3 regions of the Brevibacillus sp. MS2.2 genome follow, and region 3 is predicted to be linked to each of the others. Evidence: riboswitches for the same ligand, from Rfam matches in the RefSeq annotation. Region 3 holds a riboswitch; each other region holds the start of a gene.
The links. Region 3 has a riboswitch for cobalamin ahead of HP568_RS09585 (ABC transporter substrate-binding protein). Riboswitches for the same ligand answer to the same signal wherever they lie in the genome.

Region 1 (9,672 bases), on a different contig from region 3:
CTTCTCCCATTGTAAGTAAGTGCCTTCTTTACGTTATTCGTGATGAATGGACATATCCCTACAAAATTCGCACAAATCTTCTTACCTTTTCAGCAAAAATCAAATTTTACCATATTTTATTTTTTTCACCACAACCAATCAAACAAACAAACGTATAAACAATCAGATTGGTATAGGGGGTTACGGTTGTGAAACTCGCGGAAGCGTTAATCATTCGTGCCGATTATCAAAAACGGATTGAACAGTTGGGGCACCGTTTGCATAACAGCGCAAAGGTTCAGGAAGGCGAGCTTCCTCCTGAAAATCCTAACGATCTCTTATCTGAGCTGTATCAGTTGTTTGACCAGCTCGAACGTATTGTTCAGCAAATCAATCGAACCAATGCGTCTTGCCGCTTTAACGAGACAATGACGCTCTCCGATGCGTTAACCAAACGTGATGTTCTCGGTTCAAAACGCAATGAGCTGGCCGACCTGATCAAAGCAGCTACAGTCAAGCATGATCGCTACAGCCGTTCGGAGGTCAAGATTTGCTCGACTGTTAATATTGCCCAGTTGCAAAAGCAAGTCGACGAGCTGTCCAAGCAGTACCGGGAACTGGATGCAAGCATTCAACAATTCAACTGGTTAACGGAGCTGCAAGAAACCTGACGTAAGAGACATGGAAGTCGGTAGTCTGTCTGCAAAAGGCGAACACGTCCCCATTCAACAGGGTTAATGTTGAAAACTCATTGGTCGGGTCGAGGGGCAACCCTGAGGGTTCAAATCCCTCTCTTACATAAAACGCCCAGTAATGTGACATGAGTAATGCGTACAAGGTATTGTAACTACCGTGTGTTGATTTTGTCTGACAGACGAGGGTGGGTACGGGGATCATCCCATGAAAAAGCCCTTCACGCCTTTATGTGGCGAGAAGGGCTTTTTGGCGCAATTTTACGCCTTTCCTTTTAAATAATCATCTTTTAGCTTTTTTTCCTGCTCGACGGTAGTCATATCTTTCTCCAAAACTTGATACAACAGTTCATCCTTCACGCGGCGGGAAATTCCTTTTTCCTGATGATTCGGGACAGATGAACTCCCGACAGAATCTTCTTGTTCCATACTGCGTACCTCCATGGCTTTTTCTGGTTAGCTTACCCGAAAGCGGCCACTCCATTCACCACACTCGCTGAACACTGAGCATTTTTCGCAGCTCGTCGACCGAACGTGGAATATTTCCGCCAAGTTCCCGCTTCCACTGCTCAGGGAGTGCCTCCCACACATCAACGAGCAACGGCATACCCAGATGAAGACTCTCCAGCATAGTTCTATTTTCCAATGCCTCCTGCGGATCTCCCGCAAACACAAGCCTGCCTTCATCCATGATGCAAATCCACTCTGCCCATTCAAAGGCAATATCCATATCATGTGTCGCCATCAAAACAGTCGTTCCTTGCCGGTGAATGGCATCGAGCTCCCGCAGTAAATTTTTCGTCTGATAGCGATCCAGATACGCAGTAGGCTCGTCCAACAGCAATAGCTCGGGCTCCATGACCATGACCCCTGCGAGTGCGAGACGCCGTTTTTGTCCCAGGCTCAAATGATGAATCGGAGCTTCTGCCAGCTCTCTCAACCCGAATGCATCCAGCACCTTTTCTACCTTTGCCCGGATTACGTCCACAGGCAGCTTTTGATTACATAAACCGTAGGATATATCTTCCGCGACCGTGCTTGCGATCAGCTGATGCTCGGGATCTTGAAAGACCAAACCTACCTTTTGCGTCATTTCTTGCAGGGCGGCTCGCTTGTAGACCAGCGGTTTCCCCTTCCACAGCACCTGTCCCTGCTGTGGCTCGATGATCCCGTTTCCATGCAAGAACAAGGTCGACTTCCCACAGCCATTTCGTCCCAAAAGGACACATTTTTTCCCCTCTGGAATCCATAAGGACAACCCAGACAGGACGGGTCCCCGCCCTCCCGGATACGTGTACTGCAAATCGATGAACTCTAACAACCGTGATGTCATAACCGCCAACCTCCTGTCCACCACTCAAGCAGTACCAGCAGCATACAACCTGCGATTGACTCCCATTCATAGCGTCGCGAGCGAGCGTGAGTATGAAACGCGAGCACCTGCATGCTCTCCCCGAAGCCTCTAGCCGCCATCCCTTTGTGCAAGGCTTCATATTTGCGCATCGCTCTGACAAACAATTGCGCAACGAGAACTCCTGCATCTCGAAGCGTCGCGCGGAAGCCGCGATGACCTCCACGAGAACGTTGGGCAATCCAGAGCTGGTGAGAAATCGTTACCAACACAAAAATAAACCGATACATGATCATTAATAAGTCAGTCACAATGACAGGCATACGGAGCCAGCGAAGCACCTGCAAGATTTCGGCAAACGGCACGGTAAACAAAATGAAGGCAAAGCAAGATAAGCTCGCCATGGTACGCCAAAATAAGATCCAAACTTTACTGAAGGAAGACATCGGCACATAGAGAACATACGAACCCAGTTCCCATACTGCCGCGACCTGGACCTGTACTTCTCCTGCCCTCGCTCCTTCTACCAATAGGGCAGGGAGCCCCGCCATGAAAAACGAGAGCGACACGATCATAAAGGCACAGTAGATACGGACAGGAATACGGGCATACACTACTACCCATACCGTCATCCAGACAACGACCGCCATCTGCATCCATACATGTCCCACCAGGACGAGCAGTAACAATGCACTCGCCAGCAATAGCTTATGTGCTGGAGGCAGACGTTTCAGCCTGTTTTGATAAGAAAGAGAATCAAGTTGGAGCCCGTTCATTTTTTCCGCTTATCCAACCGACCTTTGTACAAACCCACTGCGTAGCCAACCACTCCCGCTCCCAACGCCGCCTGCACCGCAAACAATAGACTCTCCGTCTCTCCTCCTGGCGGTTCTATCAGCGGCTGGAACCACGGTTCGTAGTTCGGGGCAATTTCCTTGATCGCTTCCTCCGCCACGCCGTCTGCGCCGCCAAATTCCGAATCCTGCACCAGCAACAACGGGACAATCGCCAGTACGATTACCCCCAAGAGCAATAGCCAGTTCCATCCTTTTTTCACAGCGATTCCTCCCGTTTGAGCAAACGAAGCTGTGTAAGCTCTTTTGCGTTGTAAGATAACAACCAGTTCCAAACAAGAACGGTCAACAGCCCTTCACTGATTGCGAGCGGCACTTGCGTGAATGCAAAAATTCCTGCAAATTTGGCAAACGAGGCCAACACTCCACCAGATTCAGCCGGGAATGCGAGCGCCAGTTGAATGGAAGTCACCACATACGTAGCGAGGTCAGCCAAAGCAGCCGCCGCAAAAACAGCCAGACGCTGGCTTCCGCCCACTTTCATGATCATTCGATAGATTCCGTATGCCACCAGTGGTCCTACTACCGCCATGGATACAGCATTTGCTCCTAGCGTAGTCAAGCCTCCATGTGCCAAAAGCAAGGCTTGAAACAAGAGCACCATACTCCCTAACACAGACATCGCAAAAGGTCCAAACATAATGGCGCCAAGGCCTGTTCCAGTCGGGTGAGAGCTGCTGCCTGTAACCGAAGGGATTTTCAGTGCAGATAAAACAAACGCAAACGCTCCAGCAACGCCAATAAGGAGCTTCATTTCAGGATGTTCTTTTACAATCTTGTTAATCGAGCGAATCCCAAGTATAAAAAACGGCAAGAAGACAGCCCACCAAAATAAGGCCCAGGATAATGGCAAATACCCTTCCATGATGTGCATCGCATGTCCTGTCTCTGGTTCATTGAGCAAAAAATACAGGACAAACCCCGCGATCATCAGACCAGTAGATACCAGACGAGATCGATTCATGTTCCTTCCCCCTTCACTGACTTTCGTTCTATTCCTACAAACAAAAAAATCCCATCCATCACTGGACGAGATTGTGCACACAAAACAACAGACTGACTATACAGCCTCATTGCCCGTATTCACCGCTCCTTTCCGCGAAGGTTCTGTGGGTGTGGCTTATAGGTAGGTCTCCTGGCTTCCAGATCCATGCGCTCTTTGTCCTTCCCCATACGAAAATGAGTGGTTTCCTTCTCAAAGAGAGCTCCCTGGTTACAGTGGCGGGACCGCTCGGGACTTTCACCCGATTCCCTGTTACCCTTTATGCTTCACATAAAGGCACCTAACGCCGACAATATACAATTGACAGATAATTCATGTTTGTCCCACATCATTATACCGGATCACTACATAAATCGGAAGAATATAAGTGAAAACGCATAAGTCGATGACCCACTACAAACGGAGCCATCGACCTATGCGTACTTGTTCTCTCTATTCTTTTGCGTCTACACCAATTACTTCACTAATATGTTTAAAACCATCCCGCTGCATGAGCTTGAGCAGCTTTTTGTTGATTTGCTTAGCAATACCTGGGCCCTGATAAATCATCCCTGTATACACCTGAATGAGACTGGCTCCTGCTCGGATTTTCGCGTAGGCATCTTCGCCGTTATAAATGCCCCCGACACCGATGATTGGTACCTTGTCTCCTACTTCTTGATAAATCTCCTTCACCCAAGCAGTGGAACGCTCCGTAAGAGGTCTTCCGCTCAAGCCGCCCGCTTCCTCGGCAAATCGATGTCCGGAAACTGCCTCACGTGACAAGGTCGTATTGGTTGCGATAATTCCGGAAATGCCTTCTTCCACAGCAGCGTGAACAACATCGCGCATGTGCTCATCCGACATGTCTGGTGCTACTTTCAGCAATATCGGTTTTTTCTTGATGGAACGTGCTTCCATTTCAGATGCCTTTTCCCTTACTGCACGCACCAAATGACGCAAGCTCTCTGTTTCCTGCAAGTCACGCAGATTCGGGGTATTCGGAGAGCTGATGTTAATGACGAAGTAGTGACCGTATGCATAGAGCATGTCCATACATTTGCTATAGTCGATGGCCGCCTCTTCATTCGGCGTTACTTTGTTTTTTCCGATGTTAATCCCAATCGGAACATCTGAGTATGCGTAATCGACCAAATGCTGGGAAGCCAAATACGCACCGTGATTGTTGAAGCCCATCCGGTTAATGACAGCTTGATGTTCCGGCAAGCGGAACAAACGCGGCTTCGGATTGCCTGGCTGCCCCTGCGGCGTCAACGTCCCGATTTCCACAAACCCAAAACCAAGAGCACCTAACGCATGATAGACTTCTGCATTTTTATCAAAACCGGCTGCAAGTCCGACTGGATTCGGAAACGTCATTCCCCACAGCTTATTCTCCAATCGCTGGTCTTTTACCTGATAGATCATCTTCAGGATGCTTTTGCCTGGAGCAGAATCCTCCACCAGCCTTAAGGCACCAATTGTCTTTTCATGAATCTCTTCCGCATCTTGCTGGAACAGATATTTTCTTATGAGCTGATACATCGGCTGCACTCCTTACTCCGTTTCTACCTTTTTACCTCATAGTAGAATACCATACTTTTTCGGACGGATGTAACCTTTATACGTGATACATATTTCCAAGCAAGCAGGCAAATCCTAACAGCACCACCACGCACAGGGGGATAAGTCTTTCATGAAAGTGGACGGAAAAATCGGGATTGGTCAAGCCATTATGGTGATGATGCTGACGATCGGCATTACGAACCACGTAACCGTCATCCCCCTCTTATTGAGTAAAGCCGGAAGAGATGCTTGGTTGAGCGTGTTACTTGCTGGTATCCCTTTTTCCTTCTGGGCGTATTTGCTGTTTGTGGTTAATCGAAGTTTGGATCAACAATCTTTGTATGAATGGATTTCACAACGGTCAGGAAAAATCGTCAGCAATCTCTTGCTCGTTCCAATCATGATCTGCCTGTACCTCATGGCGCTGACGAATCTGATCGATACGCAAACTTGGACAACCGTAAACTACTTGCCTCGTACACCCGAGTGGGTGACCGCTTTAGCCTTGGTCGGGCTATGTGTACTCGCTTCTATTGGAGGTATGACCTCCGTTGGAATCACAGCAGGCGTCTTGCTCCCCGTAGTCGTGTTGCTCGGATTTTTCGTCGCTTTTGGCAATATTCCCAAAAAGGATTATAGTTTTTTGCTCCCGCTTTTCCAAAACGGTTTTCGTCCGCTGCTACATGGGATGCTTTACGTTGGCGGCGGTTTCACCGAGCTGTTTCTGCTCCTTTTGCTCCAGCATCACGTACGAAAGCCGTTTCGACTCGTACACTTTTTTGTCATGCTCGGTATCACACTGCTGTTGACACTCAGCCCACTGACAGGAGCAATTGCAGAATTTGGACCTGTGGAGTCCGCTCGTCAACGTTTTCCTGCATTTGAACAATGGCGGCTACTCACAATCGGAAAAGACATCGAGAACATGGAGTTTTTCTCGATTTTTCAGTGGCTTTCTGGTGCTTTTATTCGAATAACGCTTTGCCTGATTCTTTTAGGAGATTTGATCACGATACGAACTCGAAAGCAACGCAAATTCATGATGCTGTTTTTCGGCGGAAGCATGATCGCCTTCACCGGCCTCCCTTACAGCGACATGCAATTCGTAGCCTTCTTATCGCGTGTATACTACCCACTTTACTTCGTCACCATGATTGTTGTCTCACTCGCGCTCATCCTGCTATCCCTGCGCAAACCATCCAGACAGGAGGAGGCCCCTTATGACCCTTGAAGAGGAACTGCGGGAAAAACTCGCGCATTGTGCGGACGTCGTTTTTTTGCGCACGGTCACATCTGAGGACCAGCCTGTATTGATGCTTTATTGCGAAGGACTTGCAGACATTCGTCAATTACAAGATACGGCGCTGCCGCAATTGGAGCGATTCCTGGCTATTGGTGATTTGCGCTCCCTGCCTCTTTTCCCACTCTTCACGAACCCAGAGTTGTGGGTGGAGCGACTGTTTGCAGGAGATTTGCTGATTTTCATTGGAGACTCCCCTCCATTCGCTTGGGACATCTCCAATCGGCCGGAGCGTGGCCCTGAGGAAGCCAATACAGAGATATCGATCAAAGGTCCCCGCGACGGCTTCGTCGAGGATCTCTCCACAAACGTGGCTCTCATCCGCAAGCGTCTGCGAACAATTACCCTGGCCTACGAGCCTTTTATTCTCGGAACGCGCTCGCGTACAAGAGTTGCGATGATGTATATCACAGATGGGGTATCTTCGGATCTCGTGGAGATGATGCGCGAGAGGCTCCTCAATTGTAGGTCAAAAAAAATCTTGAATAGCGCTATCCTGGAAAAATTACTCAGTGACAATACTCGTTCGCTGTTTCCGTTAGTTGATTATACGGGACGTCCTGACTTTGCGATTTACATGCTCTTGCAAGGTAAAGTGATCGTGTTGATAGACGGCTCACCCTTGGCAATCGTGGCACCTGTTACCTTGCTCGAACTAATCAAATCTCCCGAAGATGATCAGTATCCTGTTACTTATGTATGGCTGGAACGCATGCTGCGCCTGGGTGGATTTTGGATCGCGATCTTTCTGCCTGGCTTTTGGATTGCCCTGTCGGCCTATAATGTAGAGCAATATCCTTTTCAATTGCTCGCTACCGTTACACAAGGCCGAAAAGGACTGCCGTTTTCCGCGCCGATGGAGCTATTTATTATCTTGTTTATCTTTGAATTTCTGCGCGAGGCAGGTGCCCGTTTGCCCAAAAACGTCGGGCAGACACTAGCATTAGTCGGCGCACTGATTATCGGGGATGCTTCCATTCGTGCAGGACTGACATCGCCCTCCATGCTGTTTATCGGCTCCCTTACAGTCGTTGCCTCCTTCACACTGGTCAACCAGGCATTAAGCGGAGCCGTTACCGTGGCTCGTTTTGCTGTTTTCTTCCTTTCCGCAACCATCGGCATGTACGGCTTTATCCTCGGAAATATTGCCATCGTATACTATTTGTCTACCTTGACGTCCTTTGGCAGATCGTATATTTTGATGGGTTCATCCAACTCCTTGTCCACACTGCTCATAGTCTTGTTCAAATCCATGACCAGTTTTTTTCGAACGAGATCGGCTAAGGGTGGCGATCATAAATGAAGGGCATGCGGATTGCTTCTGCTATGCTGCTGTTAGCAACGACTCTTCTTAGCGGCTGCTGGGACCAGAAATCGATTCAGGACCTTCGCTACTTATCTGCTATTGGCATTGATTACGTCAACAATGAATATGTTTTATACGCCCAATCCACCGATCTGTCTACCGTCGCCAAGCAGGAGTCATCGACCACCCTTCAAGCACCACCTGCGACCATTTCGATCGGAAAAGGGAAAACACTTCAGTCTGCCTTTGATAACCTGCAAAAAAATGCGCAGGTACCCGTATTTCTAGGCTTTGTATCCTCCCTCGTCTTTCATGAGCGAATCTTGCAAAAGGGAGTGATATCCACCCACGATATTATGAATCGATACGGTCTGATTCGTTACACCAAATGGGTATTCGGAACGCGGGAGCCGATTGACAGAGTATTAAGCTCTCATTCTTTGGTTGGATTTTCTCCATTGGACTCTCTCTTGCATCAGCCAAAGGATGTTTACGAGCAGCGTTCGTTTATCGAGCCGATCCAATTTTATCGGTTTATCTCGAACTTTTGGGAGCCGTCAAACACCGTGTTATTACCAAACATCACGCTGTACGAGCGTTCCTGGAAAGAAAATAACCGTTTCATTTCTCGTCTCTCCATCGATGGCATCCACGCCATTCATCGTGGAAATTGGCAGGGGTATTTCCCCAATCGTGATTTAATGGGGATTCGGTGGATGAATAGTAACACGAAATTTGCTGGGCTCATTGTGAGACAAAACAACACTCCCAAAGCAACAATGCGCATTGAGCACGTCCAATTGGACATCACTCCGATTACCACCGGAGAGCATCCTCGTTATCAGGTCAATGTCCGACTTAATGGGTTCGTTCGCGAAATGATGAGTCCTGTTACGCCTGCTTTCGTACGAAAAAACTCCGAAGAACAGATAGCCGAGCAAATTCGCGGGACGTTTCTAAAAGGAGTCAAAGCAGGGGTTGATCTGTATAGCTTGGAGGAAAGTTTGTTTAAAAAAGACTACCAAGCATGGCGAAAATACGAAATTCGCAAGCACAATAAGCTCACGCCTGATTCCCTGGCCCAAATTCAAGTCCACATGTTCTTAAGTGATTCTGGAAAAATGAAGATGGACTCGGTCAAATACCCTGACCCGCTTGGGCCGAATAAATAAAAAAACTGCTTGCCGAAGCTCGGACAAGCAGTTTCTTCTTTCTATTTACCGTTGAAGCTAGTTTTTCACCAGCAAAACTTCTTCAATAGAAGCATACGGCAGGTTATGCGCATCAGCGACAGCTTTGTAAGCGACTTTGCCGTCGATGACGTTTACGCCTTTTGCCAATGCTTTGTTGTCGCGAATTGCTTGTGCGTAGCCTTTGTTCGCCAATTGTACCGCGTAAGGAACGGTTACGTTGGTCAGGGCCAATGTAGATGTACGAGCGACTGCGCCAGGCATGTTGGCTACCGCGTAGTGAATCACACCGTGCTTCTCATAGGTTGGCTTGTCATGAGTAGTGATGCGGTCAACGGTTTCAATCGATCCGCCTTGGTCAATCGCAACGTCTACGATCACAGAACCAGGTGACATCTCTTTTACCATGTCTTCTGTTACCAGACGTGGAGCACGAGCACCTGGAATGAGTA
Region 2 (9,672 bases), on a different contig from region 3:
TGGCGACGAGCAAATGAGCACAGTGAAAATGTTTCCGTCCGAACAACTGGATGCACTGTTTGAAGCAGCAATCGAAGCAGTCAAGGAAGCGATTTTGAACTCCATGTTGATGGCGGAAACGATACAAGGCCAGAAAAACAGAACCGTACATGCATTGCCACTGGATCGTTTCGTAGAAATCATGTCTCGTTAAATGAAAAGACTCCGCTAGCGTTAGCGGAGTTTTGTTGTCTGATCACTTGTTAAACAGTTGTTTAACTGCTGAAGAAGCTACGGCTGGAGTGCTTTCTTTTATAATGAGAGCTGCCGTAATGGGAACGTCCGTACCGATTGCTAGAGCTGTATTTTCTGCGATGCTTGTAATCGCTGCTACTGTATTTCCGGTACTTGTGCGAAGATGAGTGATTACCGAGTAAATTTTTCAAAAGCTTCTTAAGCATATCAATCACTCCTAGTTAGGTTGGAAGTCTATTCCGTATAAGTATATACGAATATGTTGGGGAATCGTTTCATTATTTTTCTACGTTTTCGTGAAAGGCTGGACCAATTAGATCAATCCGGTTCGTCCATATTCCCCCAGTAAAGCTTTCTGGAACTCGTTTTAAATCAGTCGGAACATCAAAGCCTTGCGACACATCTCCACTCCCTGCGACTAGGATCACGCGGGTATCTTTTGCCTCCATTCTTGCCATGAAACGATTTGGCCAACCCCAGAGCCATGGGGCAATCTGATCAGGAATATGCAATTGGGTTTGCGCACAGGCTTCTGGTACATATCCGGACCAACCGGTTGCGATGTACGGGATCAGGCAGCTTTTCATAGTCGCCATAGACATCACACGCAGCTGGGGCAGTTGTTGTTTCAATGTCTCGATTGGCTTGTCACCGCCATAAACAGAGAGCTGTGCCAGTTGTTCAGCAGGCAATTTTGCCAAAGCATCCGCTAACGCCTTCCCCTCGAGTGGGTCATTGCTTTTAATATGGATAAGTAGCGAGCGATCAGGGAATGTTTGTAGCACATCATCGAGAGAGGGCATCATGCCAATCCCTTTTCCACGGAAGGGGAAGGTTCTCCCTTCATCCGCTGTATAATGGTAGCCGATGTCAAGCTGTTGTAATTCGGCCAAGGTATAATCTCTCGTGACACCGGTACCGTTTGTCCGACAGTCGAGCGTCCAGTCATGAAACACCGCGAATCGATTGTCTTTCGTCCATTGTACATCGAGCTCGACAACGTCCGCGCCCGCTTCAAAAGCCGCCTGCATGGACGGAATCGTATTTTCCAGGTACGGATGCTCCGGTAGATAAATCCGTTCCGCCGTACACGTTTCATTGGTGATGTTCTCCATATGAAAGGTTTGTGCCATCCCCCGATGAGCAAGTAAAAAAGGCTCGCCTTCTGGCTCTTTTGCAAGATAAGAGCTGTTACCCAGAAACAGGAAAGCGACGAAAAGAAGGGGAAGCCAGATGCGTTTTCGCTGGAACCATTTCTTTCGTGGTTGATCTTGTTGTTTTGACATGATGGGATACCGCCCCTTCCTTCAAATACTCTGTTCATTGTAGCAAAACGCAAGGGAGGAAGGTACATCCTTTGGGAGTAGTGCTTGGGGCTTGGCATCATTCGAAAAGACTGGCACAATAGACGGAAGATAAGATGTATCCCATGAAGAGCAAGGGGAGGTTCCATGAAAATAGCTTTACACCAAATCGCTTATCAGATCGGTATGCACCCAACTGAGATGGCGAAGCTTGTCTACGAAGGTGAAGTAACGGGAGAGGTACCTGACCGCAATCCGCAAGCGAAGGATGCCTGGGTGGATTTGCACTCTCTGCGTAACTTCATTCAATGGCGATATGATCAGGGGCGAATGGACCAGATGTTCTATGATAAAGCTATGCGTCACCTGAACAAAGCAATGCCAAAAAAATAATCGAATTCGGAGGAGAAACATGCAAGACTCTATTATTTACTGCATGGTACCAAAAGCATACTGGGAAAAGTGGAAGGACAAGGATCATTACTTACCTCGCGATTACGACCAGGAAGGCTTTATTCACGCGACAAAAGGGGACGAGCTGCTTGAAAAGGTAGCAAACCGTGTCTATGCACAGTTTGACGAGGAGTTGTATGTACTCGTTGTGGATGAAACAAAAACGACTTCGGAAGTCAAATACGAGGCAGCGAAGGATGGATTGCTTTATCCGCACATCTACGGACCGCTGAATCAAGAGGCGATTGTAGATAGGAAGCAAATGAATCGGATAGACGGTCAGTGGCGTCTGGGAACGTCCATCCGTTAATCTTCTACCAGCTAAACCATTTGAGTAGCGCCAGCACTTCTTGGCGCTTGGCCTCAGGTAGCTTGTCGAGTCTGCGCAAGAGAAGATCGATTCGCATGCGCTGTTCCGCTTCGGATTCAGGTACCTTTTGCCCCTTCACCCATTGTCGTTTCAGGCGGACGGGATCGGTATCAGAGATGATCCGAAGCAGCTTTCTTTCCAACAAATCTAAGGAAGCCATAGGTGAAACCCTCTTTTTCGTTTAATCCGTTTCTTCTATTATAACACGGGTACATAAAGAAACCATGATTGGCGCACAATGGTAAAGGTGTTGAATATAACCCTTTGTAGGAGGCGTATCGATTATGGCGAAGCCGGATGACCGTTCTGACAACGCAGAAAAACTTCAACAAATGATTTCCAATACGGAAGAGAACATTCGTGAGTCCGAAGATTATCTGTCGGCTCATGCTGGAGAGATTTCTGCTGAGGAAAAAGCAACCCTCGAAGCGAAAAATCAGCGTCGTGAAGAAAGCATCGAGGGATATCGTGCGGAAATCAAGGATGAATCTTCGCAGGCTTAAGCTTGTTACCGAACGTCTGGCGCCAACTACGCGTCAGGCGTTTTTTCATTCTATCGGGCAAAAGTGCAACAAAACATGATTTGTTTTGTGAAACATGGTAATCTGTAATGGTACAAATTGAAAAAGAGGAGAAAGACTTATGAAGCGACCAGAAGATACACGCGTCGTTGTCGGCATGTCCGGCGGAGTCGACTCCTCCGTGACGGCTTACCTGCTTAAGCAACAGGGATATGACGTCATCGGCATCTTCATGAAAAACTGGGATGATACCGATGAATTCGGCCACTGCACGGCGGAAGAAGACTTCCAGGATGTCCGGCGCGTCTGTGAACAGATCGGCATTCCATATTACACGGTAAACTTTGAAAAAGAATACATGGACAAGGTATTCCAGTATTTTTTGGATGAATATAAACGGGGACGTACACCGAATCCGGATGTCATGTGCAACCGTGAAATCAAGTTCGGTGAGCTTCTCGCCAAGGTCATGGATCTTGGGGCAGATTATATTGCTACCGGCCATTACGCGCAGGTCAAGTACATCGATGGTGAGTACAAGCTGATTCGTGGTGCTGACAACAACAAGGACCAGACTTACTTCTTGAATGTATTGGGCCAAGAACAGCTATCCAAAACGATGTTCCCGATTGGTCATCTCCCGAAACCGCAAGTAAGGGAGATCGCAGAGAAAGCAGGACTCTATACAGCGAAAAAGAAAGATAGTACAGGGATCTGCTTTATTGGTGAGCGCAACTTCCGCGAGTTTTTGCAAAACTATTTGCCTGCCAAACAAGGAAATATCGAGACCGTAGATGGAGCAGTCATCGGTACGCACGACGGGCTGATGTACTATACACTGGGTCAACGACAAGGCTTGGGTATTGGCGGAGGTCATGGCACGAGCGGACAGCCTTGGTTTGTTGTAGACAAAGATCTGGAGCGGAATGTCCTGATCGTCGGTGAAGGCTCTGATCATATCCGTTTGTACTCGAAGAGTCTCTTGGCGACCAACGTGAGCTGGGTGAGTGACAAGAAGCCTTCCGAAACGTTTACTTGTACAGCGAAATTCCGTTATCGCCAGCCGGATCAGGGAGTAACCGTTCACCCACTGGAGGATGGTACCGTAGAAGTTGTATTTGATCAGCCGCAAAAAGCAGTGACACCTGGTCAAGCTGTCGTCTTCTACGATGGGGAAGTATGCTTGGGTGGCGGTACGATTGACAAGGTACGCTTAGTCGATAAAGAGAACTAAGATAAGACGGGGGAAGCACTCGGTGGATGCTGCGAAAAAATCAAAAGTGATTATCGTTTCGTTTTTGGCGGGAGCGGTTCTCTTGGCGATCATCTCTTATTTCGGGATGGCCTCCTTGGGGAAAGAGCATATGGCGACGATCCAAAACGTCATCAAGGAGAACGGCGGGGTTGTTACCTCGGGTGGAGTGACAGCGGTTCCGCTGGAAGAAAGTCCTTTTACTAACAGCGGAAAAGGCAATACCATCTACCGCATCTATTATACGAAAGATGGGCAAACGTTGACGGCTTGGTATCGTGCTGATAATGAATCCTCCATCAAGAAAGAGCCGGAAGCATGGATTCTGCCGTGAAAACAAGGATAAACCTGACTGGGAGAGTGAAGGCATCACATGACCCAACATGCTGGACTGCGTGAGCTGGCTGAACTGATTCGAAGACTCGAGCCAGAGTTAGCGAGTGCACAATTAAGTATTCTTGCTCATGAAAATAAAGAGGAAATCGCAACGCTGTTAGTGGAAGGACTCGGTACGAAGGTACCTGTCCAACATAGCTCCGGCGAATATGCGAATCATTTGGCGGTTTTGCGGGTAGGGGCGAACAAGTACACCTTCGCGCAAGATTGGAGAGAAGTGTACATCAGTGAAATCAATTACTGCGCGTGTCGCATACCTCCAGGGGCCCATGGGTTGTTGGTTCACCATATCGATTATCCAGGCGTGATTTATGACGTCTCACGAAAACTGGCTGAATATCAAATCAATGTTTCCAAGTTGAATGTATCGCGCGAGCAAAAAGGGAAGAATGCCCTGCTTATCTCTGTGACCGACGAAGAGATTACACCGACGATTGTAGCTGCCATCGAAGAGCTGCCCCAAATCACCAAAGTGTTATCTCTACAGTAAGCGAATCATGATAAACAAAAACTGCCCGTTTTTTTAGCGGGCAGTTTTTTTCGTAGCGAATTTGAGTCCTTGGCTAACCAAGACTGGCAAAACGGACGAATGATTTTCGGCAACAAATTCTTGGAAGGAAGCTTTGATTTGACCTTTGCCCATGGAGGCTAATCGTTCGACCATCGCCAGGGATTTTTCTTTGACCAAGAACCGGCCATCGTTTTCCAGCTCTCCAATGGTGAGGAGCGCATGGACGTCGAGGTCATCTGTCAGCAGGCTCGGCAATTGGCTCTCCTTCGCAAGCAGGACACTCTCATTCCAGTGGATCGAGGGACTTCCAGCGATATACCGCTGAAAAGCGTGTGGTCTCGACAAAAGTACATGCAAGACAAACAAGCCCCCTAGCGAATGTCCAAAAATCGCTTGCTGCGTCCGATCGATGGGGAAGTCATTTTCGATGCTAGGCTTGAGCTGCTCCTCCAAAAAGGTGAGGAACTGCTCTGCTCCCCCCATCTGAGGCCAGGCGGCTCCTTTTGGGTTGCCAGGAAGCTCTGAGGCGGGAACTTCATAGGTGTAATCAAAGAAACGGGCAGGATGGTACGGATCGTCCGTTGGATACCCAATCCCGACGACGATAGCAGGATACACGCCAGTTCGTTCAGGGCCACGTGATTGTATCCGTATCGCTTCGGTCATGGTGGCAAAAACAGAGTTGCCATCTAGCAAATATATGACGGGAAAGCCTGATTCCGGAGGGGGATCGGCAGGAACACTTACGAAAATATGATAGTCCCGCTCTTGATAAGTCATGCTTTTACTGTAAGAACGAGGAATGACGACAGGTTGATAGTCGGTGCTTTTCATGAGGGCTACTCTCCAATCTTTCCATGGCTAACCAACACGCACAAAATCTATTATATGAACGAGAACCAGAGATTAGCAATAGCCGAAAAAGGAGAATAGTTAGTTTTCGAAAAGAGCGCATACTGAGCTTGACTCCTACGATATATTGAGGTAAAGTAAGTTTTGCCAACTACATATTGATGCGGTAAGGTGTTTGCCAGCCAGATTTGGTAGACTTAATAGGGAAGTCGGTGAGAATCCGACGCGGTCCCGCCACTGTAATGAGAGAGTTCCATTTGCGAAAGAATGCCACTGATCATGAACGATCGGGAAGGTGAGAATGGAGCGATGATCCAAAAGCCAGGAGACCTGCCTAACCGCTTGCACTGTTTAACCTACGGGAGATAGGGAAGTGTTCGAGCGCTCAATTCGCATTGGCGAATTGCTAGATGGAAGTCATCACGCGCATTCGGCATGTAAACGTCGGATGCGCTTTTACTTTGGCTAAATAACATACATACAGAGTAAAAAATGCAGGATAGGATGAGGGACATGCTAATCGCTTATGATTCAAAAACAGGAAACGTCCGAAGATTCGTCAACAAAATTAATTTGCCACATGTGGAAATTGATCAAGATATGGTGCTGGACGAGCCATTCATTTTGATCACATACACGACGGGATTCGGACAAGTGCCGGAGAAGGTGGCGACGTTCCTGAAGCGAAATCATGTCCATCTGCGCGGAGTATCTGCCAGCGGCAACCGCAACTGGGGAACCAGCTTTGCCAAAAGCGCGGATACGATCGCGAGCCAATACGGCGTTCCGGTGATTTCTAAATTTGAACTGTCCGGTACCGGCCGTGACGTGGAACAATTTACGAGTGGGGTGGCAGCAATTGCGGCATATTGAATTGAACAACGAACTGATGCAGCGTGGCAATGACGGATTTTATCAACTGGAAAAGGATCGGGAAGCGGTTGCGGTCTTCATGGAAGAAGTGCAGTCCAACACGATGACTTTTGGCAGTGTCAAAGAACGCATGGACTATTTGATCGAGAATGACTTCTATGAAAACGTCTATGAAACATACACTGTTGAGCAGGTCGATGAAGTTTTCCGTTTGGCTTATGATGCTGATTTTCAATTTGCTTCGTACATGGCTATCTCCAAATTTTATAAAGATTACGCCTTGAAAACGAACGATAAATCGATGTACTTGGAGCAGTATCCAGACCGGGTGGCCGTTGTGGCACTGTCCCTTGGACAAGGTGACTTTGAGCTCGCCAAGCGTTTAACAGTATCCATGATGGATCAACGCTTGCAGCCAGCGACACCAACCTTCCTGAACGCAGGCAAAAGCCGCCGTGGAGAAATGGTCTCCTGCTTCTTGCTCGAAATGGATGATTCACTGAACTCCATCAACTTTATTTTGGGAACTTGTATGCAGCTATCCAAAATTGGCGGCGGTGTAGCCGTGAACCTGTCCAAGCTTCGCGGACGGGGAGAGCCGATCAAAGGCGTCGAGGGCGCAGCAAAAGGTGTCATGCCCGTTCTCAAGCTGTTGGAGGATGCGTTTTCCTACGCGGATCAAATGGGGCAACGCAAAGGCTCAGGAGCAGCGTACTATAACATCTTCGGCTGGGATATCAACGAGTTTCTTGATTGCAAAAAGATCAATGCAGATGAAAAAGCACGCATCAAAACGTTGTCCATCGGCCTGATCGTACCAAATGTGTTCTACAAGCTGGCTGAGGAAAACAAGCCATTGACTGTGTTTGCTCCGTTCTCCGTGTACAAAGAATACGGCGTGCATCTGGATGATATGGACCTCGATGATATGTACGAGGAGCTCTTGGCAAACGATCGCATCAAGAAAAAGACTGTGATGAGCGCACGCGAGATGTTGACCAAAATCGCGATGATCCAAATGGAATCAGGCTATCCGTACATCATGAACAAGACGAATGCGAACAACAACCATGCGCTGAAAGATCTTGGTTCGGTGAAAATGTCCAACCTGTGCACGGAAATCTTCCAGCTACAAGAGACTTCGACGATCACCAATTACGGCGAGATGGATATCATCCGTCGCGATATTAGCTGCAATCTGGCATCGCTCAATATCGTCAACGTGATGGAACGCAAAATGATCCGTGAATCCGTCCACGAAGGAATCGAAGCCATTACTGCCGTCAGTGACATGACGCGTGTAGAAAACGCTCCAGGCGTTCAAAAGGCAAACCGCGAGCTGCACTCCGTAGGGCTTGGTGCGATGAACCTGAACGGTTATCTGGCAAAGAACAAAATCGCTTACGAGAGTGAAGAAGCGAAGGATTTCGCTCGTACGTTTTTCATGATGATGAACTTCTACTCCTTGGAAAAAAGCATGGAAATTGCCAAGGAAACAGGTAAGACCTTCTTGGGCTTTGAACAATCGGAATATGCAAAAGGTACTTATTTTAACAAGTACGTAACGAACGATTACAGTCCGCGGACGGAAAAAGCAAAGCTTCTCTTCGAAGGAATGCACATTCCGACACAAAAGGATTGGGCTGACCTACAGCAAAAGGTGCAAAAGCATGGCGTTTACCATGCGTACCGTTTGGCGATTGCACCGACACAGAGCATTTCCTACATTCAGAATGCGACTTCTAGCGTGATGCCAATCGTCGAGCATATCGAAACGAGAACGTATGCCAACTCGACGACGTATTACCCGATGCCGTACTTGTCGCAGGAAAACTATTTTTACTACAAATCGGCGTATGTGATCGATCAATTCAAAGTAATTGATTTGATTGCCGAAATTCAAGAGCACATCGACCAAGGAATATCGACTGTGCTGCACGTGAACAGCAATATTTCAACCAGAGAACTGGCTCGCTATTACATTTACGCAGCGAAAAAAGGTCTGAAGTCACTCTACTATACACGTACGAAGCATTTGACTGTAGAAGAGTGCATTAGCTGCGCTGTTTAGTGAACTCGATTTATAAATGGATAAGCATCAAGCACAAAGAGAAGAGGAACGCCATATGAAAGCAGTCAATTGGAACAGGCCGGACGACGATTTTACGATGACGTTTTGGAATCAAAACATCATGCAGTTCTGGACGGATGATGAGATTCCGCTGTCAGATGACAAAATGTCCTGGATGGAGCTCAGTGCGACTGAACGCGACACGTATAAAAAAGTATTGGGCGGTCTCACCTTGCTGGATACAGTTCAGGGTGGAGTAGGGATGCCGAAGATCATGGAGCATGTCGATGGACTGCAAAGAAAAGCGGTTCTCGCCTTCATGGGCATGATGGAGCAAATCCATGCCAAATCGTACAGCAGTATTTTTACAACGCTGGCATCGACAGAAGAGATCGACGGTATTTTTTCGTGGGTAGAAAACAACCCACATTTGCAAAAGAAAGCCGCCCTCATCTCGAAACGCTATCAAGAAATTGAGAAACCAAAAGACTTGTACATGGCGATGGTAGCGTCCGTCTTCCTGGAAAGCTATCTGTTTTACAGCGGCTTCTTCTATCCGCTCTATTTGGCGGGGCAAGGAAAGATGACAAGCAGCGGGGAAATTATCGACCTGATTGTTCGCGACGAGAGCATCCACGGACTCTATGTCGGCGTTCTCGCGCAAGAAGTCTATCAAGGTCTGAGTGTGGTCGAGCAGACCGCAGCAAAAGAGGAGCTGTATGCCCTTTTGCATGAGCTGCAAGAAAATGAAGAGGCTTATACGACGTCGTTGTATACGGAAATCGGATTGGCTGACGAGGTTCATGCTTACGTACGCTACAACGCGAACAAAGCA
Region 3 (9,672 bases):
CATTTCTTTTGGCAATTATCACGTCCTCCGCGAAAACGATGATCCGTCCGTCTTAATTGAGCTTGGCTTTCTATCGAATCCAAAGGATGAAGGCATCGTCCGTACATCGTCCTATCAGGACAAAGCTGCACAGGCGATTACGGAAGCTCTAGCAGATTACTTCGGTCGATAATCGTACGGCTGGACGTTGTAGGAGAACAGCTTCCGCTCGAATTTCCCTTTGGCACCAATGATCTGATACCAGGTCTCTCCGATCAACAAGTCGGTTGCGAAATCTTTCTCCAGCAGATTGGTGATTGTCTCCATGACTGCTTTTTCATTGTCTTTTTGGATTTTCAACGACAAGGCCAGGACGAAATACGCCTGGTCTTCTTCCATTTCCAGCAAATGCAGACGGGCTGTACCACGGCGTTTGGCGTTGAAACCATCAATCACATTCGACAGACCCTTTTTTGCCTGCACTTTATACTTTGTCGCTTCCCTCCAAGAGGAAATAACCGCATCGTACAACGAAAACGTCAGGATGAAATGGCTGGCGTAATCCTTCGGCTCAAAAGGCTCCGGTCCCATTTGCTTCTCATCCGCTGGTATGACAACGAATGCTTTGTAGTTGCTAAAAAACGGATCGCTCATGGCAGGTCCTTTCCATCGATAGTATCTGTGTTGGTTAGTATCCACTAGGAAAGCAGGATATTATGTACAAAAACGGTCATAAACGTTCAAAAGGCCAAGTCGACATGAAAACCGACTTGGCCTTTTGCTTGCTTTTGTATAGGCATGTTTTTCAACTAAATATCTACACATTACCGGTGGGTCATCGAGACGCTTCCATGCCCGTGCTCCTCTTCCATGACATCCATTCCTGCACCATGATTGACGGTCCAGGTGATGACTTGGCTAGAAATGACAACGGCCAAAATGGTGTACATCATCTCTTTCATCGGTACGAACCAGAACGACATGCAAAGCACAATGACGTCCAGTAAAAGAAAGACCGTACCAATAGACAATCCCGTGTACTTACTGATCAACAGAGAGAAAATATCGTCTCCACCTGTCGCAGCTCCATAGCGCAGAACCAATCCGGTACCCAGCCCGGTCAATACACCGGACAGGACAGACGCCAGTGGCATCACTCTGCTCATATCCATGACAATCGGTGAAAATCGTTCAAACAAATCGTAAAACATGGTAAAAGCAAGTGATGCAAAGATCGTGTCCCAAATGAACTGGCGGCCTCTTACTAACCAGGCAACCAAAAACAATGGAATATCCAGTAAAAGCATCACCATCGCTGGCGACAAGTCAAAGGCGTATTTCGCCAATAACCCCAAGCCAACAAACCCACCTTCAGACAAATGGTTCTGAAAGTTAATGTGATAATACGCAAAAGCAAGTAAACAAGCTCCAAACAAAATCATACTGTAACGCTTAGATAACTGCAGCGCTCTCCTCATCATGGTTTCCTCGCATTTTTGTCGGTTTAGGCACAGACGACCAACCGACTACCGAGGAACATCGAAAGTATAAGTCGCTACTCATACAAAGGGCCTCGCTTTCGTAGTAGATTAGTCGTCTTCAGTGACGATCGACTACTACGAAGCTAGATGTAGGAGAGGTCAAAACGTTTCCAGATCGTCCTATGGGGACGCATGGTATCCTGATCCCTTCCATGGCTTTTCTTGTATTATATCATAAAAAAAGGTGAAAAGACGACTCGAAACCGTCTTTTCACCGCGTTAAAATCGGAAAGCTTGTCCTTTTAGCTCTACCGGAATCCCTGCTGTGACAAGAAAAACTTGATCGGCAACCGCTGCCACGCGTTGATTCATCAAGCCCGCCAAATCACGGAACATACGTCCCAACGGATGTTGCGGGACGAGTCCGTCGCCTACTTCGTTTGTCACCAGTAAGACCGTACCCGGGTAGTCTTTTAACTTGTTTACCAGCACATCAACCTGCTGGAGCACTTGCTCAAACGTCTGCTCCTCTCCAACATGCAGCAACCAATTAGACACCCAAAGAATCAAGCAATCAACCAGAATGACTGTCTTTTGTTCTTGTATGTCCACTTGCGCTGCGAGCTTCTCGAGCCACTCTGTCAATGCGTACGGCTCCTCGATCGTTTGCCAAGGAAAGTTGGACTGCAAGCGGCGGTCTCGGTGGTGCAAGATCCGCTCTTCCATTTCCTCATCAGTGCTTTGTGCGGTCGCGATGTAAACACCTGAGGAGCCCAAATGTGCCGCGTATTTTTCGGCAAACGTGCTTTTTCCGCTGCGTGCTCCACCTGTAATGAGTACAATCATGCTTCTGTCTCCTTACACAACCTCTTATACTTGCGATTGCAAAATAATTTGCGGCAAATGATGAACAGGATGTTCCATGACAATCGGTCTGGTTCCGTATACAGCCTCGATTCTGTCACTTTGCAAGATGTCTTTGGGTGCGCCGACGCTTATCTGCTTTCCTTTATGCAGCATCAAAATACGATCGCAGTATAAGGAAGCCAGATTCAGATCGTGCAGCACAGCAACGACTGTCACCTGCGTGGTCTTTTGCCATTTTCGCACAATGTCCATGAGTTGAATCTGGTACCCGATATCGAGGTAAGTCGTGGGTTCATCGAGCAACAGCACTTGGGGTCTTTGGATTAATGCCTTCCCCAAAGCTACGCGCTGCTTTTCCCCACCACTCAACTGATCCAGTGTGCGCTCTTCCAAATGTTCAAGACCGAGTATCTGTACGATTTCATTAATGAGCGATGCGACATCCTGCTTCTCTTCCCCCAGCCAATTTTGGTAAGGAAAGCGCCCCATCTCCAACACCTCTCGGACACGAAAGCCGACTGGCGGCAGACCCTCTTGCTCCAAAACAGCCAGTATTTTGGCAAGCTCTTTGCGTGGATAGGAATGAAGCTTTTTCTCTTGAAGCAATATGTCTCCTGCATCTGGCTTAATGACACCTGAAATGATTTTTAGCAGAGTGGATTTACCGCTTCCATTGGGCCCGATGATGCCAAAAAATTCTCCCTTGTCCACGCAAAAATCGATGCCGTGCAAAACTGGCGTATCCTGATACGATTTTTGCAAGTTACGCACATTGATCATCGCTTACGTTACCTCTTCCTAAAGCGTTTATTTTGCTTCAATAAATAGGCGAAAAACGGTGCTCCCAAAAATGCTGTCACGACGCCGAGCGGGATTTCCGTTGGACTCAACAGCATTCTGGCAAGCGTGTCGGCCCACAATACGTAAATACCACCGAAGATCGCAGCCATGGGCAGTAAAATACGATGGTCAGGACCAACCAGCAATCGGACGAGATGCGGTACCACCAGGCCAACGAATCCGATAATTCCCGCGATAGAAACTGCCGCTGCGGTCAGGAAAGTCGAGACGACCAGAACCACGAGCTTCGTTCGATCCACATGGACGCCGAGATGCGCTGCCTGCCGCTCCCCTAACGCAAATAGGTTCAAGGAACGCGCATAGCTCACAAGCACCATTCCACCTATGACCAAGTACGGAATCAAGACAGATGTAAAGGCCCAGCCGCGAAATGACAGGCTGCCCATAAGCCAGAACACGATCTCATTCACCGTCTGGTCAGATAGCGACACCATAAAGGAAACGAGCGAGCCGAGAAAAGCCTGCACCACGACACCAGACAAAATCAAGGTCTCGGTTTGCAGCTTTCCTTGCGTTTTCGCGAGTCCAAGTACGATCCATAAACTGAGCAGTCCTGTAAGAAAAGCGACGACAGGCGTGCTCCATGCACCCAAAAAGCTGATTTGCAAACCAAAAAGGATCAAGAAGGCTGCTCCGACAGCAGAACCGGATGCCACGCCCATCGTAAACGGATCAGCGAGCGGATTGCGCAAAACGCCCTGAAAGCCCGCTCCTGCAAGTGACAAGCAGGCCCCAATCAAGACAGCCAATACAACGCGTGGAAAACGAACCTTCATGACAATTTGCTCAGAAGACTCTGGCCACGTTACGCTGATCCACTCAGACAAGCCCGGGATTTGATGAAGCAGGATGAGCCATACTTGCGAAATGGGGAGTTGGGCCGCCCCCATCGAGATGCTGATAACTATTGATGCCAGAAGAACGAAACAGCTTACTCCTCCCCATATGAACAATCGTTTCTTCATTTTATTTCACCAGGTCAGGGTAAATCGTCTTGGCTACTTCGATCAACCCTTGTGTAATACGTGGACCAGGACGGGACAAAATATTTTGGTCCATGCCAAAGATTTGTTTTTCACGGATCGCCTTCATTTTATCCCAGCCATTGCGATTCGCGATCAGATCCTCCAGCTTGACGCCAGACTTTTCATCGGTAATTCCGCTCGCATACAAAATGACGTCCGGGTCGTTTTGCAAAATCTTTTCTTCACTGATCGGATTCCATCCTTCGGTGTCGGAAGCAATGTTTGTCGCTCCAGCCAGCGTGATGAGTTCGTCCATGAATTCGCCTTTTCCGACTGTCCAGCCCGGGGAAAATTCCAGGTATACCTTTTTCTTCTCTTCCGGTTTTACATTTTTCACTGCTTCTTGAACGTACGCGATGTCTTTCTTCATTTGCGCGACGACTTTTTCGGCTTGTTCCTGTGTATTCGTGATAACTCCCATCGTCAAAACATTGTTAAGGATATCATCCATCTTTGTCGGATGGCTAATATAGACTGGCATCCCGAGAGATTTGAGCTTGTCAGCCACTGGCTTCTCCATCGAAATTCCACCAACGATCATATCCGGCGTTTGAGCGAGAATTGCTTCTTCGTTTGGTTTGACGACCCCGCCAACTTTTGGCTTTGCCTTCGCCGCATCTGGATAATCATCATAGTCTGAGACAGCTACGATCCGATCTTCCAAGCCTAGTGCGAACAAAATCTCAGTCTCGGCAGGTGATGTTGAGACAATTCGCTCAGGAGCTTTTGCAAAGGTTACTTCTTTTCCTGCCGCATCCGTGACTGTCAATGGATACGTTGTTTGTTTTGCAGACTGCTCGGCCGCATTCTCTTGCGGTGCTGGCTGCGGTGCGCTTGTTTGTCCTCCTGGTGCTGGCTGGCTGTTATCGTTACCCGCACAACCTGCAAGGCTCGCCGCAACTAGCAGGGGGATCATGAATCGCAATGAACGTTTCATATGTAGAACTTCCTTTCTGCATGTCAAATCGACTGTTATTTCCAATAAAAAAGCGACCCTTGCTTCCATTCGGAAATCAAAAGGGTCGGCACCTTTGGGCAAACAGACAGGATGGTCTGCTTCCTGAAATAGGCCGATCCTTTCCGCGAAGGCAACAGGCACGAAAACAAACAGGCAGGTCTCCTGGCTTACGGCTGAGGAACGAGCCGATTTACAGTGGCGGGACCGCGTCGGATTTTCACCGACTTCCCTTTTCACCCGATCTTTTTGTTAGAAAGACGAGGCACCTATTTGCTGTTACGTTTGAAATTGTCACAGTTCATGACTCATCCTACATCATAGCATTCCTTGGATGAAAAAAGAATGACAAACACATAAGGCAGTACTTTCTTGCCTGCTAAAAATGAAAAATGCCTGAACAAAAGGTTCAGGCAAATGTAAAGCTTTTGGCAGGCTATTACCCTCGTTTGTGCAAATAATCCAGAATGCCCATGGAGCATACTTGCAAATCGAGCTTGAGTACCTCGAAAACTTCGTGGTCCTCATTAATGCCTTGTGACTGTAGATGATCCGAGACTCGTTCAACTAACTTACGAGACAGCTCGTCATAAGTTTGACCAGCAGCAAGCGTTGATTCTCCTTCCGCCACAAATATGGGGAGCCACTCACGAATTTGGCGGTACACGTCGTCTACCTGCTCTGACATCCCAAAATGACCAAAGTAAATCCGACTCAACTTGCTCGCTTCAAAACGGCTTAAAGACGCTAACATGGCATCCGGGTCAAACTGATTCGGCGAAGTAGATGGCAGCACGAGGTGAATACCATCCTTTTTAAGCTGTGGATAGAGTACACCTGCGGTATCACCTGTGAACATGCCGCGGCTTACGGGATCGTAGATGCTGAAGTGATGATTGGCGTGACCTGGGGAATCCAGAAACTCCAATGTGCAATTCCGTCCGATCTTGAGTGTATCTCCGTCCCCGCGAATCAAAATCCGCTCCTCGAAAACTGCCTCAATCGGATCAAACAATCGATCAAAATCATCATGATACACGGCTCTCGCGCCTGCGATCAGTCGGCTCGGATCTATGAGATGACGTGCACCTTTCGGGTGGACAACGACCTTTGCATTCGGACAATCCTTCAGAAACAGTCCTACTCCTCCTGCATGATCCAGGTGAATGTGCGTCACGATGATGTATTTTACTTGTTCCGGCGTATAACCGAGCTTGGCGAGACCAGCCTTGATGTATGGGACAGAGGGGCTTGGCCCTGTTTCTACCAATGTAAGCTCCTCTTCCGCGATCACATACGTCCCCGTACGTTCCGCCCAGCCCATATCGAAACCGTCTATTAAATGGATGCGTTCCCCTAAGTCGATTGGCTGTGATGATTGCATGTAAATACTCCTCCTTTTCAAAAAGTCTCGAGATGCCATTTTGTTGTAGGAATATTTACACTTTACCATCTATTTTGGACGCATTGGAGATAAACAACACAAAATCTTCATATTTTTATCGTATGATGAGGGCAGCAAAAACAATTCCATTATCTGGAGGGGTGCAAAATGGGTCAGCTTTTTTCTGAGTTACGACCTGAGCATGAGAAGTTTATCAAGAAGCAACGGATGTTCTTTGTTGCCTCTGCTCCTATGGACAAAGATGGTCACGTGAATCTTTCACCGAAAGGATACGATTCTTTTCGCATAATATCCCCTAATGAGGTCGCCTATTTAGACCTGACTGGAAGTGGAAACGAAACCAGTGCACATCTACAGGAAAATGGCAGGATTACGATCATGTTCTGTGCATTTGAAGGCCCCCCTCTCATCATGCGCCTATTCGGCAAAGGAACGGTTATTCTCCCAGATACACCTCGGTGGGATGAGCTCGTAAATGATTTCCCGCTTCTGCCTGGTGCTCGTCAAATCATTACCGTAAACATACAGGAAGTAAAGACTTCTTGCGGCTGGGCTATCCCCTTCTATTCCTATTCAAAAGAACGCGAAACCCTTCAGAAATGGACTTTGGCTAAAGACGAGCAGGAGCTGCTTGATTATCAAAAGGAATACAACATAGTAAGCATGGATGGATTGCCAACACCCTTGGGACAAAAGCTTTTTCCCGCAGCAGGTGGGGATAACTAAGCGTAAAACGCAAAGAAGCTGCCTTGCTCGCAGCTTCTTTTTTTGAACCTTACTTGCTGGTATAAATGGCCACTGCATCGCGGAGAAACTCGGCAACACCTGGCTGCTCCTTGTCATAGTAAGCGGTAAAGCGAGGGTCATCAACATACATCTGGGCCACCCCTGCGTGCGCTTCCTTACTGTAGCTGTCCCAATAAAAGCTCAGCCATTGACGGTGCAGATCAGCCGCTTTTTGCGACAATTCATGAGCAGGATCACCTGTCGAAAAAGCCTGCGCCAACGTTTCATGCAGCTCTGCGTTCAATTTCTCCAGCGCGGCATACTGTTCTTCTGTCATGCCTTTGACCTTCTGATTCGATTTTTCAATTTGGTCATTTCCGTATTTTGCTCGAATTTCTGCCCCGTACTTATCTTCATTCTCATCAATCATTTTTTGCTTGAAGCCTTCAAATTTTTGTTTGTCACTCATCGTTTTGGTCCCCTCTCTTTGTGCTAATGTCAAATCGACATTGGCGATTAACGCATCCAATTGCGCTCGCCTTTCCAGGAGCTTCTCGCGGTGCTCCCGCAGTGCCCGTTCAGCATCAAAGGTTGGTGAATCCAGGATCTCCTTGATCTCCTCCAAGCTCACACCCAGCTCGCGGTAAAAAAGGATTTGCTGCAATCGATCAACCTCTTGCTGTCCGTAAATGCGATACCCTGACGAATTGATTCTCGCCGGCTTGAGAAGATCAATTTCATCGTAGTATCGGAGCGTCCGGGTGCTGACACCCGCCAGGAGTCCTAGCTTTTGCACTGTATATTCCATGTTCATTCCTCCTGACAAATTGATCGTACACATTTACGGACCGTCAATGTCAAACACATTTTCACAAAAAAAATTGGCGTTACTTCATTTTCATAATTTGCTAAAATATAGAGAAAGCCATACAAGGAGGGACTGCGATGCTCTATATCATCGGCTTCATTGTAGCCTTACTCGGTGCCGGGTGGGGGTTAACAGGGTTGCTTAGTCTCAAAGCGAGAGACAAACATGCCATCACCCATTACAGTGACGATGCTTATAACCAGCAAACCTTGTTCCAGATGCACAACAACCCTACCCAAGGAATGTAAACATTGAAAAAGGCTGCCCGCAACATGCGCATGGGCAGCCTTTCATATTTTTTACAGGGCTTGGAATGTATCAGTCAATACTGGCACGATTTGCTTCTTACGGGAGACAACGCCCTTCAGAACAGCTTTGTTGTCCACCAATGTTACTTGGTACGCTTTTTCTACTGCTTGCGTTGCGCTGCCGAGAGCGATGGCAACAGAATCGTTATTCAAGATATCGGTTACAACGAACACGAACAAGTCCAAACCTTTTTCAGCGATGTTTGCATTCATAGCCGCTTCCAATTCGCCTTGGCGTGCAAGTACATCATTTACATCCACTGCATTTACTTGTGCGATTTCTACCTTCGCATTGCCCATTTGGAACTCTTTTGCATCCAATGTGAGCAGTTGTGCGATTGTTTTGTCGCTCAGGTCTGCCCCCGCTTTGAGCATGTCCAGACCGTATGCTTCCAGATTGACACCTGCGATTTCAGCCAGCTCATGAGCAGCAGCTACATCTTGCTCCGTGCAAGTTGGAGATTTCAACAGCAGCGTATCCGAAATGATAGCAGAAAGCATTAAGCCCGCCATCTCTTTTGGAATGTCTACGCCGTTTTCTTTGTACATTTTCTTCAAAATGGTAGTCGTGCAACCAACCGGCTCTGCACGGAAGTAGAGCGGATTGCTCGTCTCAAAGTTCGCAATACGGTGATGGTCGATCACTTCTACCACTTGCACTTGTTCAATGTCATTCGCGCTTTGTTGGCGCTCGTTGTGGTCTACAAGGATGACTTCATTTACTTCATTCGCCACTGTTTCTACGAGGCGCGGCTCTTTTACTTGGAAGTAATTCAGCACAAATGCTGTTTCGCTGCTGATTACACCCAGGCGTACAGGCTCTACATTCGCGCCCAGTTTTGTTTTCAAGTCAGCGTACACAAGTGCTGAACAAATGGAATCTGTGTCTGGATTTTTATGACCGAAGATTAATTTTTTTTCCATCATCCATACTCCTTAATCGTAATTTGGCGTCAAAATTATACCATAACTTAGAGGATATGCCCAAGATACATTATAGGTTCAAACTCGATCGTTGGAAATAAGGTTTTGAAGATCATACGGAAAAAAATGGGAGGCGAAGTGAAATGAGAGTGGTAGCTTTGTATGACGTTCACGGGAATGTACCTGCCCTACATGCAACATTGGCAGAACTCGAAGTTGTGAAGCCTGATCTTATTGTCATTGGAGGAGATATCATCTCAGGCCCGATGCCCG

Region 1: another riboswitch for cobalamin. It lies ahead of HP568_RS11875 (energy-coupling factor ABC transporter permease); the one in region 3 lies ahead of HP568_RS09585 (ABC transporter substrate-binding protein).
Region 2: another riboswitch for cobalamin. It lies ahead of nrdI (class Ib ribonucleoside-diphosphate reductase assembly flavoprotein NrdI); the one in region 3 lies ahead of HP568_RS09585 (ABC transporter substrate-binding protein).

The regions. Positions count from the first base shown of each region.
Region 1 is NZ_JABSUZ010000010.1:103,452-113,123, forward strand. It holds gene HP568_RS11850 (DIP1984 family protein) at 189-650, shown strand; gene HP568_RS11855 (hypothetical protein) at 933-1,100, opposite strand; gene HP568_RS11860 (energy-coupling factor ABC transporter ATP-binding protein) at 1,156-2,004, opposite strand; gene cbiQ (cobalt ECF transporter T component CbiQ) at 2,001-2,798, opposite strand; gene HP568_RS11870 (energy-coupling factor ABC transporter substrate-binding protein) at 2,795-3,079, opposite strand; gene HP568_RS11875 (energy-coupling factor ABC transporter permease) at 3,076-3,840, opposite strand; cobalamin riboswitch at 3,985-4,178, opposite strand; gene HP568_RS11880 (quinone-dependent dihydroorotate dehydrogenase) at 4,312-5,403, opposite strand; gene HP568_RS11885 (GerAB/ArcD/ProY family transporter) at 5,555-6,655, shown strand; gene HP568_RS11890 (spore germination protein) at 6,645-8,027, shown strand; gene HP568_RS11895 (Ger(x)C family spore germination protein) at 8,024-9,202, shown strand; gene ald (alanine dehydrogenase) at 9,260-9,672, opposite strand, start outside.
Region 2 is NZ_JABSUZ010000003.1:133,384-143,055, reverse strand. It holds gene HP568_RS03735 (P1 family peptidase) at 1-193, shown strand, start outside; gene HP568_RS03730 (hypothetical protein) at 255-440, opposite strand; gene HP568_RS03725 (glycerophosphodiester phosphodiesterase family protein) at 513-1,520, opposite strand; gene HP568_RS03720 (hypothetical protein) at 1,686-1,931, shown strand; gene HP568_RS03715 (DUF952 domain-containing protein) at 1,951-2,301, shown strand; gene HP568_RS03710 (hypothetical protein) at 2,306-2,521, opposite strand; gene tlp (small acid-soluble spore protein Tlp) at 2,646-2,864, shown strand; gene mnmA (tRNA 2-thiouridine(34) synthase MnmA) at 3,004-4,116, shown strand; gene HP568_RS03695 (hypothetical protein) at 4,139-4,468, shown strand; gene HP568_RS03690 (ACT domain-containing protein) at 4,508-5,020, shown strand; gene HP568_RS03685 (alpha/beta hydrolase) at 5,054-5,875, opposite strand; cobalamin riboswitch at 6,046-6,245, shown strand; gene nrdI (class Ib ribonucleoside-diphosphate reductase assembly flavoprotein NrdI) at 6,407-6,766, shown strand; gene nrdE (class 1b ribonucleoside-diphosphate reductase subunit alpha) at 6,753-8,837, shown strand; gene nrdF (class 1b ribonucleoside-diphosphate reductase subunit beta) at 8,893-9,672, shown strand, end outside.
Region 3 is NZ_JABSUZ010000008.1:84,989-94,660, forward strand. It holds gene HP568_RS09555 (N-acetylmuramoyl-L-alanine amidase family protein) at 1-172, shown strand, start outside; gene HP568_RS09560 (hypothetical protein) at 157-633, opposite strand; gene HP568_RS09565 (YitT family protein) at 804-1,460, opposite strand; gene cobU (bifunctional adenosylcobinamide kinase/adenosylcobinamide-phosphate guanylyltransferase) at 1,740-2,306, opposite strand; gene HP568_RS09575 (heme ABC transporter ATP-binding protein) at 2,331-3,107, opposite strand; gene HP568_RS09580 (FecCD family ABC transporter permease) at 3,116-4,153, opposite strand; gene HP568_RS09585 (ABC transporter substrate-binding protein) at 4,155-5,150, opposite strand; cobalamin riboswitch at 5,307-5,456, opposite strand; gene HP568_RS09590 (MBL fold metallo-hydrolase) at 5,608-6,552, opposite strand; gene HP568_RS09595 (pyridoxamine 5'-phosphate oxidase family protein) at 6,721-7,299, shown strand; gene HP568_RS09600 (MerR family transcriptional regulator) at 7,349-8,107, opposite strand; gene HP568_RS09605 (hypothetical protein) at 8,245-8,415, shown strand; gene HP568_RS09610 (manganese-dependent inorganic pyrophosphatase) at 8,467-9,399, opposite strand; partial or broken gene HP568_RS29715 (metallophosphoesterase) at 9,543-9,672, shown strand, end outside.